DNA from 4 places in the Streptomyces sp. NBC_01476 genome. Region 4 is predicted to be linked to each of the others. Evidence: riboswitches for the same ligand, from Rfam matches in the RefSeq annotation. Region 4 holds a riboswitch; each other region holds the start of a gene.
What was found. A riboswitch is a leader RNA that binds a small molecule or an ion and turns the genes downstream of it on or off. The one in region 4 is predicted to bind cyclic di-AMP.

Region 1 (5,084 bases), 2.8 Mb from region 4:
CCGATACTCGGCTGGCTCGGCGTCGCCGTCACCGGCTCCGACACCTCCTCCAACTCGCTCTTCGGCGCGCTCCAGATCACCGCGGCCCACCAGGCCGGACTGTCACCGACACTCATGGCCGCGGCGAACTCCTCCGGCGGTGTGCTCGGCAAGATGGTCTCCCCGCAGAACCTGGCGATCGCCGCGGCGGCGGTCGGCTTCGAGGGACGCGAGGGCATCCTCTTCCGGCGGGTCATCCTGTGGAGCGTGGTGTTCCTGGCGTTCATGTGCGTGCTCGTCTATCTGCAGAGCACGCCGGTGCTCGACTGGATGGTGGTGAAGACGCAGGCGGTGCCGGCGCCGTAATCGGCGTGGCCGGCGTCGTGGCCGGCGTCATGGCCGGCGTCCGTCGCCGTCCGTCGCCGTCCGTCGTTGTCACGGACCGGGACGTACGGCCGCCTCTCCCGCACGGGACCGGGAGGGGCGGCCGTACTCGGCCGGTGGCGGGGTCCCTCGCGGGTTTCCGGCATGGGCCCTCCCCGCCTTTCCGGCTTCCCCTCGGGTCCTGTCCCGCCTCTCCCGCTTCCGTGGTGCCGCCCCCGCCAGGTACCGGACACGCCGCCCCGCTGACCGCCAACTCCGCGTCCATCAGCTGGAATTGGGGGTACTTTGTCGCAGGCCCCTGGCATAGTCGCTGGTATGGAGACGGACCAATTCTGGACTCTCATCGCGGACTGCAGACGCCAGGGGCTCAGCGGCGACAAGCGGGACGCATGGCTCCGCGACGCGCTCCTCCTTCTCCCCCCACCGGACGTCATCGCCTTCCAGGCGTGTCTCGACAGCGTCACCGGCGAGGCCTTCACCTGGAACCTGTGGGCCGCCGCCGACCGCATCCTCGGCGGCTGGTGCTCCGACGACGCGTTCTGCTCCTTCCAGCAGTGGATGGTCAGCCTCGGCCGCCCGGTCTTCGAGGCGGCCCTCACCGACGCCGACGTCCTCGCCTACGCCCCGGAGGTCCTGCGCCTGTCCAGCCTGCCGCGCGCTGCCTGGCCCGCCGACGCCTGGCCCCAGTGGGAAACGCTCTCCCACCTCGCCCCCGCGGCCTACGAACAGCTCACCGGCACCTTCGACGACTGCGGGGACGCCTTCCACGCCGCCGCCCGCACCCTCCTCGCCGCCGACTCCACCACCCGCACCCCGCCCGGCCTCACCCCCTCCGGCACCCGCTGGTCCGTCCTCGACGAGCCCGAATCCACCCGCCGCCTCCCCCGCCTGACCGCGATGTTCCCCCTCCCCTGACCGGCTCAGCCCCCGTTGAGCAGGCGGAGGTAGCGGGGCCAGTCCCAGTTGGGGCCGGGGTCGGTGTGGTCGGTGCCGGGGACCTCGACGTGGCCGATGATGTGCTCGCGGTCCTTGGGGATGCCGTACGTGTCGCAGATGGCGCCGGTCAGGAGGGCCGAGGCGTGGTACATCGCGTCGGTGAAGTAGGAGGGGTCGTCGACCCAGCCCTCGTGTTCGATGCCGATGCTGCGGGTGTTGTAGTCCCAGTTGCCGGCGTGCCAGGCGACGTCGTGTTCGCGGACGCACTGGTCGACGGCGCCGTCGGCGGAGCGGACGACGTAGTGGGCCGTGGCGGCGTGGGCGGGGTCCTGGAAGAGGGAGATGGTGTCGGCGAACGTCTCCTGGGTCACGTGGATCACCACGAGGTCGATCGGGTACGTCGAAGGGCGGTCCGAGGCCGTGTAGTTGGCGGGGCTGGCCGGCGCCCAGGTGGCGCCGGGGTAGTCGACGCCGGCCGCGTGCGCACCGCCCGCGCCGCCCCAGAGCTGGCCGGCGGCGACCGCGCCGGCCGCCGCGCCCAGGGCGAGGCCGCCGCGCAGCAGCGAGCGGCGGGTGGGGGTGTCCGGTGGGGCGGACCGGCTGGAGGCGTAAGGGAGTTGGGGGCGGCTGGGTCGTACCATGGCGGGCTCCCTGGGGTGTGCGGTCGCAGGGCTGAATTGAGCGGGTCCATGACAACAGCGAGACCATCGTGCGGCCCTTGCGTCCGGCCTCACAAGCGATTCGCCCCTTGGCACAGGACCAGACCACTGGCACTCGTCCGTCGTGGGGACCTCCGTCGTCTCGTTTCGTTCACGATTGATCACCGACGGTAGCCAGTCCGACCGCTCCGGATAACGACTGACACACGCTCACATCACCACCCGGCCACGCCAGGTGCCTGTTTTGCCCGGATGGACCTGCGCATGTCCTCTTGCTGACCACCCCCAACTCTCCGATTCGGCTTGGAAAACGTCTCCGGCTCTATTAACGTTCGATAACGCAGCGCGGTCGTCAACACCGTCGTAAGAGGCGGCACCGTGCGCTTGCCGAATCCCGTCCGCGGGAACCGGGGACCCAACATCTGGGGTGAATCGGGCAGCGACCAGGCCCGTAGGAGACCTTCCTGCTCCGAACCCGTCAGCTAACCCGGTAGGCGAGAGGGAAGGAAAGGAGTGCGCCCGCGGTGGCGTCGAACCAGCCTGCCTACGCACCTGCCCGGCCCGAGAACGAGGCGGCCGGGGAGCGGGACGAGTTCCGTACCGACTTCCGTGGCGACTTCGGCGCCGGTTCGGGCACCGGTTCCGGCACCGCCGGCGTCCGTACCGAACGGGGCACCGACTTCGGAACCGAGCCGGGCACTTACTTCGGCGCCGGTTCCGGGACCGGTTACGGCACCGGTTCCGGCACCGGTTCCGGCACTGACGACGCGACCGGGCGAGGCTCACTCCCCGCTGAGATATCCGCCTCGATGCCGGCGCAGCTTCCCGCACCGCTCCCCGCCTCAGAGCCGGTCCGGGAGCCGGTCCGGGAGCCGCTCCCGGATTCTGCCCCGGTGCCGCTTCCGCGCCAGCGGACCCTGGCGCGCGGCTCGGCGGTCCTCGGCATAGCGGCGATGGCGGCGGTCGGGGCGAGCGGGGTGGCCACCGCGGCCGGCACCGCAACGGCTCCGGCACCGGTGCCCGTCTCCGTACCGGATGCGCCCGACGTACCTGACGTACCCGGCGCGGCTGAGGTCCCCGGCGCCGCCGCCGTGCCCGCGGCGCCGGCCGTGTCTGTCGCGCCCGCCGTGCCTGTCGCGCTGCCCGAGGCGTCCGTCGCGCTGCCGGCGCCGTCCGGTGCGGTCCCCCTGCCGCCGGAAGCCGCCCGCACACCGCTCGCGGACCCGGGCGAGGCGCTCCTCACCCGCATCGTCACGCACGCCACCGAGGCCCGCGAGGCCGTCGCCCGCGCCGAGCGCGAAGCCGCCGCGAAGGCCGCCGCCGACCAGGCGGCCCGGGCCGCGGCCGCGCAGAAGGTACGGGAGCAGGCCGCCGCCGCGAAGGCCGCCGCCGAGGCGAAGGAGAAGGCCGAGACGGAAGCCGCCGCGAAAGCCGAGGCCGAACGCCTCGCCCGCCTCGCGGCCTCGTACATCAAGCCCGTCTCCTGCTACACCCTCACCGCGGGCTTCGGCGAGGCCGACCTGTGGGGCAACATCCACGCGGGCCAGGACTTCGACGCACCCACCGGCACGCCGGTGCATGCCGTGCACGGCGGTACGGTCACCTCGGCCGGCTGGGCGGGGGCGTCCGGCTACCGGGTCGTGGTCACGCTCGACGACGGCACCGAGCTCTGGTACTGCCACCTCTCGACGATGGTCGTCACCTCGGGGCGGGTCACGACCGGCGACACGATCGGCCGGGTCGGCGCGACCGGCAACGTCCCGGCGCCGCACCTCCACCTCGAAGTCCGCCCGGGCGGCGCGGACGCGGTGGACCCCCTGCCGTGGCTCACCGCCCACGACGTACACGTCTGACCCCCGCCCTGCCCCCTGAACCCCGGCGGCCCTGGCTACTCCCCCCCAGCCAGGGCCGCCGGTCTGCTTACGGCCCGGGGGCAGTACGGAATGAGGCCGGGGCCCGGCGTCACGAGCCCGCGTACGGGGTAGGGGCCGTCGCGGCTTGCCCTGCGTACGGTTCCGGGGCCGACGCTACGGGACCGTCATACGCGGCGCGGGCAGGGTTACGGCCCTCCCCGTAAGCGACCAGGAGGACTACTCGCCGCGCCCCGACAGCGCCCAGGACGCCACCGCCACCCCGCCCGCAACGGCGAACACCGCCGGCCACGCGCCGACCTTCTTCGCCAGCGGATGGGCCCCGGCGAACGCGGCCAGATACGCGCCGGTCATCCCCACGGCGACCCCCGTCCCGGCCCGCCGCTTCCACTCCCGCGCCGCCACCGCGCCGGCCGCGGCCAGCGCCACGCCCCCCAACTCCCGCCGCTTCGTCCACCGCGCGACCCCGTACCCACCGATCAGCCCACCCGCAGCCGCCGCACTCCCCAACACCCCAGCCATCCGACCTGCCTCCTCCCACCTCACCACCAGATCCCCCGAGGCTAACCCCGACCCCGGGCCGCCGACGCGGCAGGTCAGACGCGGAAGCCCACTTCTCCGGCCCGGACCGCCCTGATGAATGCCGCCCAGCCCGCCCGCGAAAAGGTCAGCACGGACCCGTGCGCCCCAGGAGGCGCTGAATGTCGCGGGCACAACCCCAGGAGAGGGTGACGCCGGCGCCACCGTGGCCGTAGTTGTGAAGGACAGTTCGGCCGCTGGGGCGCTCCTCGACTTCGACGCGGACGACTGCGCGAGTCGGGCGGACGCCGACGCGGTGTGCAAGTACGCGGGCGCCGGCGAGGCGGGGTTCGACAGCCGTGCATCGGCTCAGGATGGCGTCGGCTGCTGCTGGGTCGGGGTTCAGGTCTTCGCGGCCGTCGACGGCGGTGCCGCCCAGGACGACGGTGTCGCCGTGGGGGTAGATGCACAGCAGGTCGGGGGAGGTGCCGGTGTCCTCGGAGAAGAACTCGGTGATCCCGGGGTTGGTGACGATGACGTGCTGGCCGCGAATGGGGCGGAGGGTGCTGTCGTTCGCGAGTTGGCGTGAGCCGAGACCGGCACAGTTGACCACGACGGGGCCGAGCCTGGGATCGTCCAGGTCTGTCACCTTGCCCTTGGCGATCGTGGCGCCGGTGGCGATCAGGCGAGTATGGAGGTGAGCGAGGTAGACGGGCATGTCGACAAGGGGGACCTC
Region 2 (5,084 bases), 3.2 Mb from region 4:
GGCCCGTTCGGTGAAGCGGATGCGGGCCTATCTGGTCGAGTTGATCCACCGCAAGCGCGCCGGACTCGACTCCGCTCCCGGCGACGACCTGATCTCCGGTCTGATCCGGGCCAGCGACCACGGCGAGCACCTCACCGGGAACGAAGTCGCCGCGATGGCCTTCATCCTGCTCTTCGCCGGCTTCGAGACGACGGTGAATCTGATCGGCAACGGCGTGCACACCCTGCTGCGGCATCCCGCCGAGCGGCACGCGCTCCAGGAGTCGCTGGCCCGCGGTGAGAGCGCCCTGCTGGAGACCGCCGTGGAGGAACTGCTGCGCTACGACGGCCCGGTCGAGATGGCCACCTGGCGCTACGCCACCGAGCCGCTGTCCATCGGCGGCCAGGCCGTGGCGGCCGGCGACCCGGTCCTGGTGGTGCTCGCCGCCGCCGACCGCGACCCGGCCCGGTTCGGCGGCCCCGACACCCTGGACCTGGCCCGCCGGGACAACCCGCACCTCGGTTACGGGCACGGCATCCACTACTGCCTCGGCGCCCCGCTGGCCCGGCTGGAGGCAAGAACGGCGCTGGCCCGTCTGCTCACCCGGCTGCCCGATCTGCGCTCCGGCGCCGACCCGGCGGAACTGCGCTGGCGCGGCGGCCTGATCATGCGCGGACTGCGGACGCTTCCGGTGGAGTTCACCGCGCAGTCACCTTCCGGTCCCACCAGGTGACGTGACGGCCCGTCACCGCCGTGACCCGGACGTGATGATCGCTACATCGGCTTGTGATCCGGCGGTCAATCCCGCTACGTTCTGCGGTCAACGCGAGGCACGCACGGCTCGCGGGACGCGCCGATCCCCACCAGCGCACACCGCCGCGGACGGAAATCCGGCCAGATCGGCCGAGTTCGCAGGTCACCGGACCAGGGCGGGAGCGTACGGGCGCGTAAGGCCAGAAAGAAAGGCGACCGCAATGCTCTCGTCAGGTAACGGACGGCACCGACGCCCCCGCCCGACCCCCGCGGCCGTGGTGACCATGGCGACCGCCGCCGCGACAGGCGCCGGCATCGCCCTCCCGCTGCTCGGCGCCGCCACCGCCCAGGCCGCGGACCAGACCACCTGGGACCGTGTCGCGTTCTGCGAGACCGGCGGCATGTGGCACGCCAACACCCACAACGGCTTCTACGGCGGCCTCGCCATCACCCAGGACACCTGGGACCAGTACGGCGGCACCGCGTACGCCAAGCGGCCGGACCTCGCCACCGAGGCCCAGCAGATCGCCGTGGCCGAGAAGATGCTCACCGACCTGGGGCCGAACGCCTGGCCCGGCTGCGAGCAGGGCACCGGCCTGCTCCCCGACGACGCCGCGCCGACCGACCCGGGCGCCCCGACGCCGGCGCAGCCCGGCGAGCACACGCCCGCGAGCACCCCGACGACGGACCCGTCGACTCCGGCGACCACGCCGCCGAGCGCCGGCACCGGCAGCACGGACCCGACGGCCACCCCGCCGCCGGTCACCCCCACCACGCCGTCGACGGGCAGCACCGACCCGACCGCGACGCCGCCGCCGGTGACGCCCTCCGACCCGACCGTGCCCGGTACGCCCGCCACACCGCCCACCGGGACCGTCACCCCGCCGCCGGTCACCCCTGGCTCCGGCGCCACCACGCTGGCCCCCACGGACCCCACGGCGGGCCTCCCGGGCGCGAGCGACGGCACCGGCAGCACCGGCAAGCACGCGAAGCCCTACAGCCCCACCGACGAGGAACTGGCCGCACAGGACCAGGCGACCCGGACGCAGATCTACTCGATCACCGACCCGGGCCCGGTGAACACCTCGGTGGATACCACCAACAAGGGTGATGATTCGGGCACTTCACGGCCCGACGGCTACACGGTGGGTCTTGGCGACTCGCTCTCCGGCATCGCGACCGCGCAGCATGTGGACGGCGGCTGGCAGCACCTCTACGACATCAACCACCAGTCGATCGGCGACAACCCGAACCTCATCAAACCCGGACAGATCCTCAACCTCGGCTGAGAAATGGGTTGATGACGGTCGGCCGACAAACCGGACGTACCGCTCACGGTTCCTCTCCGAAGATGTGACAAGCCTCTCTCCGGCCGCTGTGACCGCCCGCTCGCAGAGCGCTGAAACTCTCCGCCGTGACCTGCGACTTCGTTCAGCGGCCGGGCGGGCGGACCCGGTAGGCGGTCCGAACCGGGATGTTTGTCCTATCGGTGGGGCTGTGCTTAACGTTTTGACGCTCGCCACAGCGGGCCCCGCCGGGCAGGAACGCCGAGTCCTGCCGCCGCCCGACGGGAACAGTCGACGCGAAAGCGCCGCAGGCAGGAGCGGGGGACCCAAGGTCTTCCGCCGGACCCCGGCCGTACGCCGCCGCAGCACCGGAGAGCATCCGGGCTTGCGTACGTACACCAGGCAGGGGCCCGGCTTGGGGTGAAGCCGAGATGGCCGCACGAGCACGATGCGGTCCGGCCGGGCAACTCACGTCCGAACCCGACAGCTGACCTCGTAGGCGTCGGTGAGGGACCCAAAAAACCATGGCTAAGCACCGTCGTGCCTCCAAGCTCGTCCGATTCGCCACATTCGCCGGTGTTGCCGGTACCGCGATCGCCGTACCGCTGATCGGCGCCACCTCCTCGTCGGCCGCCTCGGTCGCCACCTGGGACGCCGTGGCGCAGTGCGAGTCCGGCGGCAACTGGTCCATCAACACCGGCAACGGCTACTACGGTGGCCTGCAGTTCTCGCAGTCCAGCTGGGAAGCGGCCGGCGGTCTGCAGTACGCCCAGCGTGCCGACCTCGCCACCAAGGACCAGCAGATAGCGGTCGCCGAGAAGCTGCTCGCCCTGCAGGGCCCGGGTGCCTGGTCCTGCGCCGGTGCCGGCGGTCTGACCGCGGGCGGCCCGTCGCCCGACGTCAACACCGGTGGCTCGTCGTCCGCCTCGGACAGCAGCTCCACCACCACCAAGGCGTCCACCCCGGCGAAGACCACGCACAAGGCCGCCGCCCCGGCGCACTCCGCCCCGCGCCACACCACCCACCACAAGGTGGTCCAGAAGGGCGACGGCGAGTACACCGTGGTCCACGGCGACTCGCTCTCCAAGATCGCCGCCGCGCACCACGTGGCCGGCGGCTGGAAGAAGCTCTACGAGCTCAACCACGGCATCGTGCAGGACGCGAACCTGATCTACCCGGGCCAGCACCTCCACCTGAGCTGATCCAGGACCCGGTGACGGCCCTGACGCCGCCGCCGGGACCGGCACCGCGGGACCCCGGACGGGCAGTTGCCGGCTGAACGCCGGATGGACGCCGGCCGAAGCCTTTCGACCACCCCGGCCGGACACGCCCTCCCCCTGGCGTGTCCGGCCGGGGTATTCCGTCTGTTGGTCCGGGCCTAGCGCCGATCCGGGCCCGGATGCCCGTTAGGCTCGTCCCGATAAAGAAGAGAAGACATCTCAGAAGGAGACAACGTGCCGTCCATCGACGTCGTCGTAGCCCGGGAAATCCTCGACTCGCGAGGCAACCCCACCGTCGAGGTCGAGGTCGGCCTCGACGACGGCAGCACGGGCCGTGCCGCAGTCCCGTCCGGCGCCTCCACCGGCGCCTTCGAGGCCCTCGAACTCCGTGACGGCGACCGCAACCGGTACCAGGGGAAGGGCGTCGAGAAGGCGGTCCTCGCGGTCATCGAGCAGATCGGTCCCGAGCTGGTCGGCTACGACGCCACCGAGCAGCGGCTGATCGACCAGGCGATGTTCGACCTGGATGCCACCCCGGACAAGTCCTCGCTCGGCGCCAACGCCATCCTCGGCGTCTCGCTGGCCGTCGCGCACGCCGCCTCCGAAGCGTCCGACCTGCCGCTCTTCCGCTACCTCGGCGGCCCGAACGCGCACGTCCTGCCGGTCCCGATGATGAACATCCTCAACGGCGGCTCGCACGCGGACTCCAACGTCGACATCCAGGAGTTCATGATCGCGCCGATCGGCGCCGAGTCCTTCTCCGAGGCGCTGCGCTGGGGCGCCGAGGTCTACCACACCCTCAAGGGCGTGCTGAAGACCCGCGGTCTGTCCACCGGCCTCGGCGACGAGGGCGGCTTCGCGCCGAACCTCGGCTCCAACCGCGAGGCGCTCGACCTCATCCTGGAGGCGATCAAGCAGGCCGGTTACGCGCCCGGCCAGGACATCGCGCTCGCGCTCGACGTCGCCGCCTCGGAGTTCTACAAGGACGGCAAGTACTCCTTCGAGGGCGAGGAGAAGTCCGCCGCCCAGCTGACGGAGTACTACGAGGACCTGGTCGCCTCCTACCCGCTGGTCTCCATCGAGGACCCGCTCTTCGAGGACGACTGGGCCGGCTGGAAGGTCCTCACCGACAAGCTCGGCGCCAAGGTGCAGATCGTCGGCGACGACCTCTTCGTCACCAACCCGGAGCGTCTGCAGCGCGGCATCGACAACGACACCGCCAACGCGCTGCTGGTGAAGGTGAACCAGATCGGTTCGCTGACCGAGACCCTCGACGCGGTCGAACTGGCCCAGCGCAACGGCTACAAGTGCATGATGTCGCACCGCTCCGGTGAGACCGAGGACGTCACCATCGCCGACCTGGCCGTCGCCACCAACTGCGGCCAGATCAAGACCGGTGCCCCGGCCCGCTCCGAGCGCGTCGCCAAGTACAACCAGCTGCTGCGGATCGAGGAGATCCTGGACGACGCGGCGGTCTACGCCGGCCGCTCCGCGTTCCCCCGCTTCAAGCACTGACCCTGCCCCACCGGTTACGCCCGCACCGGCCTTCACGGCCACCGCCTCCGTACGTCCCCGCACCCGGTCCCGTACCGTGGGCGGGGACGCAGGAGTATCGGGTACGTACGGTTGTGCGGTCAGGAACGGCGAGGGGAGTCACAGCGTGGCGGCGGACCGGTTCTCCACCGCGGCCCGGCTGAAGGCGATCGGCCAGGAGGCGCAGGCGCGCGTCTACCGTGCCGCGGCCCGGCGTCCGGTGCGCCGCAACAAGCTCACCGGCCGCGCCGCCCTGCTCGCCCTCGTGCTGTGCGCCCTGGTGATCGCCCTCGCCTACCCGATGCGGCAGTAC
Region 3 (5,084 bases), 1.2 Mb from region 4:
GCCCGGCGGCTCGCGTTGCGCTCGATGACGGCGTTGGCGGCCGAGAGGATGGTCTGGGTGGAGCGGTAGTTCTGTTCCAGCAGGATGGTGCGGGCCTGCGGGTAGTCCTCCTCGAACTGGAGGATGTTGCGGATGGTCGCGCCGCGGAAGGCGTAGATCGACTGGTCCGCGTCACCGACCACGCACAGCTCGGCGGCCTCGTCACCGGTGCCGACCAGCTCGCGGACGAGGGTGTACTGGGCGTGGTTGGTGTCCTGGTACTCGTCCACCAGGACATGGCGGAAGCGCCGCCGGTAGTGCTCGGCGACGTCCGGGAACGCCTGGAGCAGGTTGACCGTGGTCATGATGATGTCGTCGAAGTCCAGCGCGTTGGCCTCGCGCAGCCGGGCCTGGTACATCGCGTACGCCTCGGCGAGCTTCTTCTCGAAGGGGTTCTCCGCCTGTCCGGCGAAGGTCTCCTCGTCGATCAGCTCGTTCTTGAGGTTGGAGATCTTGGCGCTGAACGACTTCGGCGGGAACTGCTTGGGGTCCAGGTCCAGATCCCGGCAGACGAGCGCCATCAGCCGCTTGGAGTCGGCGGCGTCGTAGATCGAGAAGGACGAGGTGAAGCCGAGCACCTTGGACTCGCGGCGCAGGATGCGGACGCACGCGCTGTGGAAGGTGGAGACCCACATGGCGTTGGCGCGCGGGCCGACCAGCTGCTCGACGCGCTCCTTCATCTCGCCGGCGGCCTTGTTGGTGAAGGTGATCGCCAGGATCGCGCCGGGGTGGACGTGCCGGGCGCCGAGCAGATAGGCGATCCGGTGGGTGAGCACCCGGGTCTTGCCGGAGCCGGCGCCGGCCACGATGAGCAGGGGTCCGCCGGCGTGCTCGACCGCGGCGCGCTGCTGCTCATTGAGCCCTTCGAGCAGCTGCGCGGGGTCGGTGGCGGGGCGGGCGGCGCCGTCGCGGTAGTGGGCGTCACGCGGCGGCGGCCCGTCGAAACGGTCGCCGAACAGGTCGTGCGGTACGTCCTCGGCGCCGGGCCCGTCGTCCGGCTCCGGCGGCTCGGGGGCCGCGGCGTCGGCGGGGCCGTGGGCGGCTTCGAGACCGGCCAGGAAATTGTCGTCAAAGAGGCTGCTCATCGCCTACCGAGTCTAGGCGCCCGCACCGACACTCTTCCCCGGTTCGGCAGGAGCCGCTCGCCGGGGCCCGGCGCACCCCCGGCCGCTCCCCCGGCCACGCCACCGGCCGCTCCCCCGGCCACGCCACCGGCTCCCCCGGCCGCTCCCCCGGCCACGCCACCGGCGTAGCCCCGGCAGCACGCTCCGTGACGATATGGCCCCTTCGGCAAAACATTACGAAAAGGTATCGGGCCTATCGGACACCCCCCTTCCCAGCGCCCCCGCGCTTTGGCTACGGTGCCGCACCAGGCAGAGCGTCCCGAAGGAGCCCGCCATGGCCACACACCGTAAGGCGCGTACCGCGCTCCTGAGCGCCCCCGGCCCGCGTGCCGCGGTGGGCATCACGACCGCGGCGCTCGCCACCGTGACCCTGATGACCGAGAGCGCGAGCGCGACGCCGGCGCCCGGCAAGCCCGCGCAGCCGTCGATCAGCGAGGTCAAGGCGAAGGTCGACTCGCTGATGCACCAGGCCGAGGTCGCCACCGAGAAGTACAACGGCGCCAAGGAGAAGCGGGACCAGCAGAACGCCACCGTCAACAAGCTGCTGGCCCAGGTCGCCCGGAAGACGGAGACCCTCAACGAGTCGCGCCGGGTGCTCGGGACGTACGCGGCGGCGCAGTACCGCGGCGGCGACACCACGACCACCCGCTACCTGACGGCGCCCGACCCGCAGGCGCTGGTGGACCAGGTGCACCTGACCAAGGTGATGGCCGACCGGCAGAAGTCGGCGATGCAGTCCTTCCGGACGCAGCAGGCGGCGGCGACCAAGCAGCGGGTCGAGGCGGCCAAGAGCCTGCAGACGCTCACCACCCGCCAGACGGAACTGAAGACGGCGAAGGCGGACGTACAGAGCAAGCTCAGCCAGGCGCAGCACCTGCTCAACACCCTCACCGCGCAGGAGAAGGCGCGGCTGGCGGCGCTCCAGGCCAAGCAGGAGGCGGAGGCCAAGAAGAAGGCCGCGGCGCTCGCGGCGGCGGAGAAGGCGAAGGCCGCCAAGGCGGCGGAGCTGGCGAAGACCACGGCGGGCTCGAAGGGCGCCGACGCGCCGACGACGCCGGCCAACTCCTCCATAGCCGACCAGGCCATCGCCTTCGCGCAGAAGCAGCTCGGCAAGCCGTACGTGTGGGGCGCGACCGGGCCGGACTCCTTCGACTGCTCGGGGCTGACGCAGGCGGCGTACAAGGCGGCCGGCATCACCTTGCCGCGGACCACCTACGACCAGGTGAACGTCGGCACCCGGATCTCCGAGGCGGATCTCAAGCCGGGCGACCTGATCTTCTTCTACAGCGACGTCAGCCACGTCGGGCTCTACATCGGCGGCGGCAACATGATCCACGCGCCGCACACCGGCACGGTCGTCAAGATAGCGCCGATCACCGAAATGCCCTTCTACGGAGCCGTTCGCCCGTATTGATCCGTGGCGGTCCGTGGCCATCCGCACCAAGTCCAGCACAACCGGTAAGATCACAAAGCGATTTCGGTCACATTGCGATCCAAACTTCCCAACTCGTGCAGAAGTTGACTACGGTAGCCCGCTAGATGGTCGGTTCTCCGTCCGGTGCGATTGCCGGCAACCCACCACCTCCGCTCAATCCGGCCCCGGCCGGAGCCGGGGACCCACCCAGCACTTCGGGGTGAATCGGGACAGATACCGCAAGGTGTCAGGACCGTAGGGCGACTTCCCGCCCGAACCCGTCAGCTAACCCGGTCGGCGGTTCACGGAAGGAGTCGCCTTCGTGGCGTCGCACCGCAAGCCGCGTACCTCCATGCTCGCCACGACCGCCCCCCGTGCGGCGGTCGGCGTCACCGCGGCGGCCCTGGCATCGGTCACCCTGCTCAGCGAGAGCGCGAGCGCCACCCCGGCGCCGGCCAAGCCCTCCATCAGTGAGGTCAAGAAGCAGGTCGACAGCCTCAACCAGCAGGCGGAGGTCGCGACGCAGCAGTACGACCAGGCCAAGGAGAAGACCGACACCCAGCGGGCCACGGCCAACCAGCTGCTCGCCCAGGTCGCGCAGAAGACCGAGAAGATGAACGAGACGCGCCGCGTCCTGGGCCAGTTCGCCAGCGCCCAGTACCGCAACGGCGGTATCGGCGCGACCACCCAGCTGATGCTCTCGGACAGCCCCGACGCCTTCCTTGAGCAGAACCACATGATGGACCGGCTCTCCGCCACCCAGGAGGAGGCGCTGCAGACCTTCAAGGTGCAGCAGGAGCAGGCGTCCATACAGCGGGCCCAGGCCAGCGCCAGCCTCAGCGCGCTGACCACCGCGCAGAACAAGCTGGCCACCGAGAAGAAGAACGTCTCCGCGAAGCTCGCCGCGGCCCAGAAGCTGCTCAACACGCTCAACGCCGAGCAGCGCGCGAAGCTCGCCGCGATGAGCCGGCCGCCGGCCGCCTCGACGAGTGCGAAGTCCTCCGGCGGTTCGGCCCCCACGTACACCGGCCCCGCCACCGGGCGGGCCGCCGCCGCGATCCAGTTCGCCATGGCGCAGCGCGGCAAGCCGTACGCCTCCGGTGCCACCGGTCCCAGCTCGTACGACTGCTCCGGGCTCACCCAGGCCGCCTACCGCGCGGCGGGCATCACCATCGGCCGCACCACCTGGGACCAGGTCAAGGACGGCACGGCGGTCTCCGAGTCGCAGCTGCGGCCGGGCGACCTGGTCTTCTTCTACTCCGGCATCAGCCACGTCGGCATCTACATCGGCAACGGCCAGGTCGTGCACGCCCCGCACACCGGAGCGGTCGTCGAGGTCGCCCCGATGAGCTGGATGCCCTTCGCGGCAGCGCGCCGTATCGCCTGACCTCCTTTGGGCCGGCGCCGGGGCGGCGCCGGGGCGGTCCGTCCGCTGTCTTCCTGTCCGGCTGCCGGTTTCCGGCCGCCGGACACTCTCCGTCCGCCTGCCGCAGCGCCCGAGCCCTCTGCCCGCGGCGTGCGACCCGGCTGCCGTAGCACCCGAGCCGCGACCGCGCGGCCGAACCGGCGCTTCGGTCGGCGCGCGGGCCGATCCGGGCGGGTCACCCGTCGAACGGCGGTCGGTTCCGGTCGCCGGCGGGCGAAAGGGGGCAGTGCCGGTCTCTGTGCCCTGGCCTCCCCCGCACCGGGTTTAGCGTCGCATCGCAGGCGACCGACCCCACCGCCGTCCATCCGTACGGCGGCCCGGTCGCCTCCGCCGAAGGCCCGGCGGTGGCCCGCTCCCCCGTGCGGGCGCCGCCGGGCCGCCGACAGGGCCCTTCAAGCCCCCGGAAGGAGTGACGGCCGCCATGGCCTCACACAGTCGCGACCCGCACTTACGCATGTCCCGCTCGCTCGTCTCCCGCGCCGCCTGCACGCTGGCCATCGCCTCGGCCGCCTCGGCCGCGCTCTTCGGGGAGACCGCCCAGGCGGACCCGGCGCCCACCACGCAGGAGGTCAAGGCCCAGGTCGACGCGCTCTACCACGAGGCCGAGCAGGCGACCGAGCAGTACAACGGCGCGAAGGAGCAGGCGGACACCGCCAGGGCGGCGGTGGACGACCTCCAGGACGAGCTGGCGCGCAAGACCGCGAAGCTGAACGCGACCCGGGACACCGTCGGGGCACTGGCCGCGGCGCAGTACCGAAGCGGCGGCATCGACCCCGCTCTGCAGCTGGCGCTGAACGCCACTCCCGACACCTATCTCGACCGGGCCGCCACGCTCGACCGGCTGGGCGCACGGGTCACCACCGCGCTGACGCAACTCACCGGCCAGCAAAGGGACATCGAGCACACCAGGGCCGAGGCGGCCGGCCGGCTCAGCACCCTGCGCAGCGCCCAGGACCGGCTCGCCGCCCGCAAGCAGACCGTCCGGGCCAAGCTCAGCCGGGCGCAGGAGCTGCTGGCCCGCCTCACCGCGGCCGAGCGGGCGAGGATCGAGGCCACGGACGCCGGCGCCGCCCCGGGGGCA
Region 4 (5,084 bases):
GGTACAGGGCGCGGGCGGTTCGCTCAACGGCACCACCAGCTTCGAGCGCACCAACTACTTCGAGACCATGCCCGCCCACCAGCTCGAACTGGCCCTGTGGCTGGAAGCGGACCGGATGGGCAGCCTGCTCACCGCGCTGGACCAGGAGAGCCTGGACAACCAGCGGGACGTGGTGAAGAACGAGCGCCGCCAGCGGTACGACAACGTGCCGTACGGCACCGCCTTCGAACGCCTCACCGCGCTCGCCTACCCCGACGGGCACCCCTACCACCACACCCCGATCGGCTCGATGGAGGACCTGGACGCGGCTTCCCTGGAGGACGCCCGGGCCTTCTTCCGCACCTACTACGCGCCTGGCAACGCGGTCCTGTCGGTGGTCGGGGACATCGACCCGGGGCAGACGCTTGCCTGGATCGAGAAGTACTTCGGCACCATCCCCGCGCACGACGGCAAGCCGGCGCCGCGCGACGGCTCGCTGCCCGACGTCATGGGCGGCCAGCTGCGCGAGGTCGTCGAGGAGGACGTGCCCTCCCGCGCCCTGATGGCCGCCTACCGGCTGCCGGAGGACGGCACCCGGGCGGGCGACGCGGCCGACCTGGCGCTGACCGTGCTCGGCGGCGGCGAGTCCTCCCGGCTGCACAACCGGCTGGTGCGGCGCGACCGCACCGCGGTGACGGCCGGCTTCGGGCTGCTGCGGCTGGCGGGGGCGCCCTCCCTCGGCTGGCTGGACGTCAAGGCGTCCTCCGGGGTCGAACTGACCGCCATCGAGAGCGCGGTGGACGAGGAGCTGGCCCGCTTCGCCGAGGAGGGCCCGACGCCCGAGGAGATGGAGCGGGCCCAGGCGCAGCTGGAGCGGGAGTGGCTGGACCGGCTGGCGACCGTGGCCGGACGGGCCGACGAACTCTGCCGGTTCGCGGTGCTCTTCGGCGACCCGCAGCTCGCGCTGACCGCGGTGCAGCGGGTGCTGTCCGTCACCGCCGAGGAGGTCAAGGCGGTGGCCGCGGGGCGGCTGCGGCCCGACAACCGGGCGGTCCTCGTCTACGAACCCACCGGGGGCGACCAGGCCGAAGGCGCCGAAAGCGCCGAAAACGCCAAGGGTGCCGAGGGCGCCGAAGCCACCGAGGCGACCGAGCAGGAAGAGAGCGAAGCGTGAGCGACACCGCGGCCGTCATGACGTTCCACCCGCAGCCGCAGCCGGGCGAGCCCAAGCCGTGGGCCTTCCCGGCGCCCGAGCGCGGCACCCTGCCCAACGGGGTGACACTGCTCACAAGCCACCGGCCGGGACAGCAGGTGATCGCGGTCGAGGTGGTGCTGGCCGCGCCGCTGGACGCGGAACCGGAGGCCCTGGAGGGCGTGGCGACCATCATGGCCAGGGCGCTCTCCGAGGGCACCGACGAGCACAGCGCCGAGGAGTTCGCCGCCGAGCTGGAGCGGTGCGGCGCCAGCTTGTCGGCGCACGCCGACCACCCCGGTGTCCGGGTCTCCCTCGAAGTGCCCGCCTCCCGGCTGGACAAGGCGCTCAGCCTGCTCGCCGAGGCGCTGCGCGCCCCCGCCTTCGCCGAGTCCGAGGTGAAGCGGCTGGTCGCCAACCGGCTCGACGAGATCCCGCACGAGCTGGCCAACCCGGCCCGCCGCGCGGCCATGGCGCTGTCCAAGGAGCTCTTCCCGTCCACGCTGCGCATCTCACGGCCGCGTCAGGGCACCGAGGAGACCGTCCGCGGCATCGACGCGGCAGCGGTCCGGGAGTTCTACACCGCCCATGTCCTGCCGGCGACGTCCACCGTCGTGGTGGTCGGCGACTTCACCGGCATCGACCTGCCGGCGCTGCTCACCGAGACCCTGGGCCGCTGGACCGGGGGCGCCGCGAAGCCGCGTCCCCGCCCGGCGCTCACCTCGGACGACACCGCCCGGGTGGTGATCGTGGACCGGCCGGGCGCGGTGCAGACTCAGCTGCTGATCGGCCGTACCGGGCCCGACCGCCAGGACCCGGTGTGGGCGGCCCAGGTGCTCGGCACGTACAGCCTCGGCGGCACCCTCACCTCACGGCTGGACCGGGTGCTGCGCGAGGAGAAGGGCTACACCTACGGCGTGCGGGCCTTCGCCCAGGTGCTGCTCAGCTCGGCCGACGGCACCGGCGCCGCGCTGCTGGCGATCAGCGGCTCGGTGGCCACCGAGGTGACCGGCCCGGCGCTGGCCGACACCTGGCAGGTGATCCGCACCCTCGCCGAGGGCGGTCTCACCGAGGAGGAGCGGGACGTCGCGGTGCAGAATCTCGTCGGGGTCGCACCGCTGCGGTACGAGACCGCCGCCGCGGTCGCGGACACGCTCGCCGACCAGGTGGAGCAGGAGCTGCCGGACGACTACCAGGCCCGGCTGTACGCCCGGCTGGCGGCCACCGGCACCGTGGAGGCCACCGCGGCGGTGGTGAACGGCTTCCCGCTGGACCGCCTGGTGGTGGTCCTGGTCGGTGACGCGGCCTCCATCGAGGAGCCGGTACGGGCCCTCGGGATCGGTCCGGTGAGCGTCATCGGCTGACGGCACACCGGGCCGCACCGGCGAGGTGCCGGCCGGGCTCCGCGAGCCCGCCGCAGGCTTCACCCCCACACCCCGGAACCCCGGTCGCCCCTCAGGCATCGGGGTTCCGGGGTGTTTTGCGCCCTGCCGGGGTGTGTGTGGCGTGCGCTACATATCAGCTGATCTGTTTGGTGTACGGCCAAGTGCCCGGTTAGCGTCAACGCGCGTTGCCCGTGAAAGGCAGCAGCGTCCGATTCGTCCGGCCGCACCCAGACATCGCCGAGTCCCCGCGAGGGGAGCCGGGGACCCACGTCCCTGGGGTGAATCGGGGCCACCCGCCGCCGTAGCCGCGGATGCCCCGTAGGAGACCTTCCTGCTCCGAACCCGTCAGCTAACCCGGTAGGCGAGAAGGAAGGAAAGGAGCGACGCCTCCTCATGGCGTTCAAATTTCTGCCCGCCCCCGGCGGGAAGCACCGTCGCGTCCACCCCGGGCGTACCGCCGCCACCGTGGCCGGGATCGCCGTACTGACCGCGGGCGGCGCCATCGGCGCCAGCGCGATGGCCGCCCCCGGGCAGGCCCCCGCGGCCGCCGCGCAGCCCACCGCGTTCACCCAGGCCCTGGACGTGCACGCGTCCCTGGCGCACACCCTGGCCGCCCAGGCCGAGAGCCAGCACAAGGCAGCCGACACCGCCAAGGCCAAGGCCAAGGCCGCGGCGCAGGCCAGGGCGCAGGCCCGGGCCAGGGCCGCCGCTGCCGCGAAGGCCAGGGAACAGGCTGAGGCCAAGGCAGCCGCGGCGGCGAAGGCCGCGGCGGTCCGCACCGCGGCGCCGGCCGCCGCCAGCCGGTCCGAGGCGCGGGCCGCACTGCCCGTCAGCACCGACTCCGGCTGGATGAAGCCGGTCGGCGACGCGGCCATCGGCACCGGCTACAAGGCCTCCGGGTCGCTGTGGTCCAGCGGTTCGCACACCGGTGTGGACTTCCTGGTCGGCTCCGGCACCCCGGTCCACGCGGTCGCGGTCGGCACGGTGATCTCCGCGGGCGCCGACGGCGCCTACGGCAACGACGTGATCATCAAGCACGCCGACGGCAAGTACACCCTCTACGGCCACCTCACCGAGCCGCTGGTGTCGGCCGGCCAGACGGTCACCGAGGGCCAGGAGATAGGCATCTCCGGCGCCACCGGCAACGTCACGGGCCCGCACCTGCACTTCGAGGTGCGCACCACCCCCGACTACGGCTCCGACATCGACCCGGTCGCGTACATGGCCTCGCACGGCGTCACGATCTGATCCGGCTCCGGTCCGCCGCCCCGGCCGCGGACCGGCACGACCGAAGGCCCCGGCTGCCCCCGCCGGGGCCTTCGTCCTTGTCCGTTGGTGTCCTAAAGCGCTCCGGATCGGTCCCGGGCGTGCCCGAAAGCGCCCCTCCTGTCCAAAAACAATCCAACTATTCCAGGGGTGCTTTCCCTTTTCCCGGTGTGCTGGAATAGAGTCGCGGCACAATACGGGGAAAGAAACGGAGTCGGCGATGCGGAACCGGACGTGAACGGGGCGGACGGCGCGGGGCGGCGTATCTCGGCGCAGGTGGTGTGTACGGCCATCCGCGACGACATCGTCGGCGGTTTCTTCGCGCCGGGCAGCCGGCTGACCGAGGAGCTGCTCGCGCAGCGGTACGGGGTCTCCCGGGTGCCGGTGCGCGAAGCACTGCGCACCCTGGAGTCCGAAGGGTTCGTCCGGACCCGCAGACATGCCGGGGCCTCCGTCGCGGAGCCCACCGAGCAGGAGGCGGCCGACCTGCTGGAGATACGCGGACTGCTGGAGCCACTGGGCGCCGCCCGCGCGGCCCAGCGGCGGACCGAGGCGCACCTGAAGGTGCTGCGCGGTCTGGTCCGGCTCGGGCAGGAACGCGCGGTGCAGGGGCAGTTGTCCGACCTGCCGTCCCTCGACGGCTGGTTCCACGAGACGCTGGCCCAGGCGTCCGGCAGCCCGACACTGGCCGCCCTGCTCACCCAGCTGCGGCACAAGATCGCCTGGGTGTACGGCGACGGCGGCACCACCAGGGCCGCCGAGTCGTGGGAGGAGCACGCCGCGATCATCGACGCGGTGGCGCGCGGCGACGCCGAACGGGCCCGCCGGCTGGCCGCGGTGCACGTGGAGCGGGCGGCCGCGGTGAGGATCCTGAAACATCCCGTAAACGCGGTGCGCCGCCGCGCTTAACATTCACACCGTATACAAGGGCATAGAATTGTGGCCCGCGTAAATGCAAGAAAGCGGGACCGGACATTCCATGGGGGAATGTCCGGCCCCGTTGCATTCCGCTGCCCGCGGCCGGGCGGTGGCCTGAAATAAGCGCCGCCCGGGTCCGGAAGAAGATCTCTCAGACGGTTTCCGGCAGTTCGTCGAGCCCTTCCGAGACGAGTTTCGCCAGCCGGTCGAGCGCGGCGTCGGCGCCCTCGGCCGACGAGGCGAGCACGACCTCCTCGCCCCCTTGTGCGCCCAGGCTCAGCACGGCCAGCATCGACGCCGCGTTCACCGGGCCGCCGTCCGCCTTGGCGATGGTGACCGGCACG

Region 1: another riboswitch for cyclic di-AMP. It lies ahead of OG552_RS15455 (M23 family metallopeptidase); the one in region 4 lies ahead of OG552_RS27455 (M23 family metallopeptidase).
Region 2: another riboswitch for cyclic di-AMP. It lies ahead of OG552_RS13655 (transglycosylase family protein); the one in region 4 lies ahead of OG552_RS27455 (M23 family metallopeptidase).
Region 3: another riboswitch for cyclic di-AMP. It lies ahead of OG552_RS22330 (C40 family peptidase); the one in region 4 lies ahead of OG552_RS27455 (M23 family metallopeptidase).

Annotation. Positions count from the first base shown of each region.
Region 1 covers NZ_CP109446.1:3,508,537-3,513,620, reverse strand. The annotation lists gene OG552_RS15470 (L-lactate permease) at 1-345, shown strand, start outside; gene OG552_RS15465 (DUF4240 domain-containing protein) at 679-1,278, shown strand; gene OG552_RS15460 (N-acetylmuramoyl-L-alanine amidase) at 1,284-1,940, opposite strand; cyclic di-AMP (ydaO/yuaA leader) riboswitch at 2,334-2,470, shown strand; gene OG552_RS15455 (M23 family metallopeptidase) at 2,483-3,811, shown strand; gene OG552_RS15450 (hypothetical protein) at 4,049-4,351, opposite strand; gene OG552_RS15445 (FAD-dependent oxidoreductase) at 4,497-5,084, opposite strand, start outside.
Region 2 covers NZ_CP109446.1:3,061,235-3,066,318, reverse strand. The annotation lists gene OG552_RS13665 (cytochrome P450 family protein) at 1-712, shown strand, start outside; gene OG552_RS13660 (transglycosylase family protein) at 1,017-2,021, shown strand; cyclic di-AMP (ydaO/yuaA leader) riboswitch at 2,391-2,535, shown strand; gene OG552_RS13655 (transglycosylase family protein) at 2,543-3,220, shown strand; gene eno (phosphopyruvate hydratase) at 3,473-4,753, shown strand; gene OG552_RS13645 (FtsB family cell division protein) at 4,899-5,084, shown strand, end outside.
Region 3 covers NZ_CP109446.1:5,091,554-5,096,637, reverse strand. The annotation lists gene pcrA (DNA helicase PcrA) at 1-1,124, opposite strand, end outside; gene OG552_RS22335 (C40 family peptidase) at 1,438-2,577, shown strand; cyclic di-AMP (ydaO/yuaA leader) riboswitch at 2,739-2,892, shown strand; gene OG552_RS22330 (C40 family peptidase) at 2,900-3,964, shown strand; gene OG552_RS22325 (C40 family peptidase) at 4,425-5,084, shown strand, end outside.
Region 4 covers NZ_CP109446.1:6,268,267-6,273,350, forward strand. The annotation lists gene OG552_RS27445 (M16 family metallopeptidase) at 1-1,153, shown strand, start outside; gene OG552_RS27450 (M16 family metallopeptidase) at 1,171-2,535, shown strand; cyclic di-AMP (ydaO/yuaA leader) riboswitch at 2,782-2,934, shown strand; gene OG552_RS27455 (M23 family metallopeptidase) at 2,950-3,804, shown strand; gene OG552_RS27460 (GntR family transcriptional regulator) at 4,057-4,731, shown strand; gene OG552_RS27465 (HPr family phosphocarrier protein) at 4,892-5,084, opposite strand, start outside.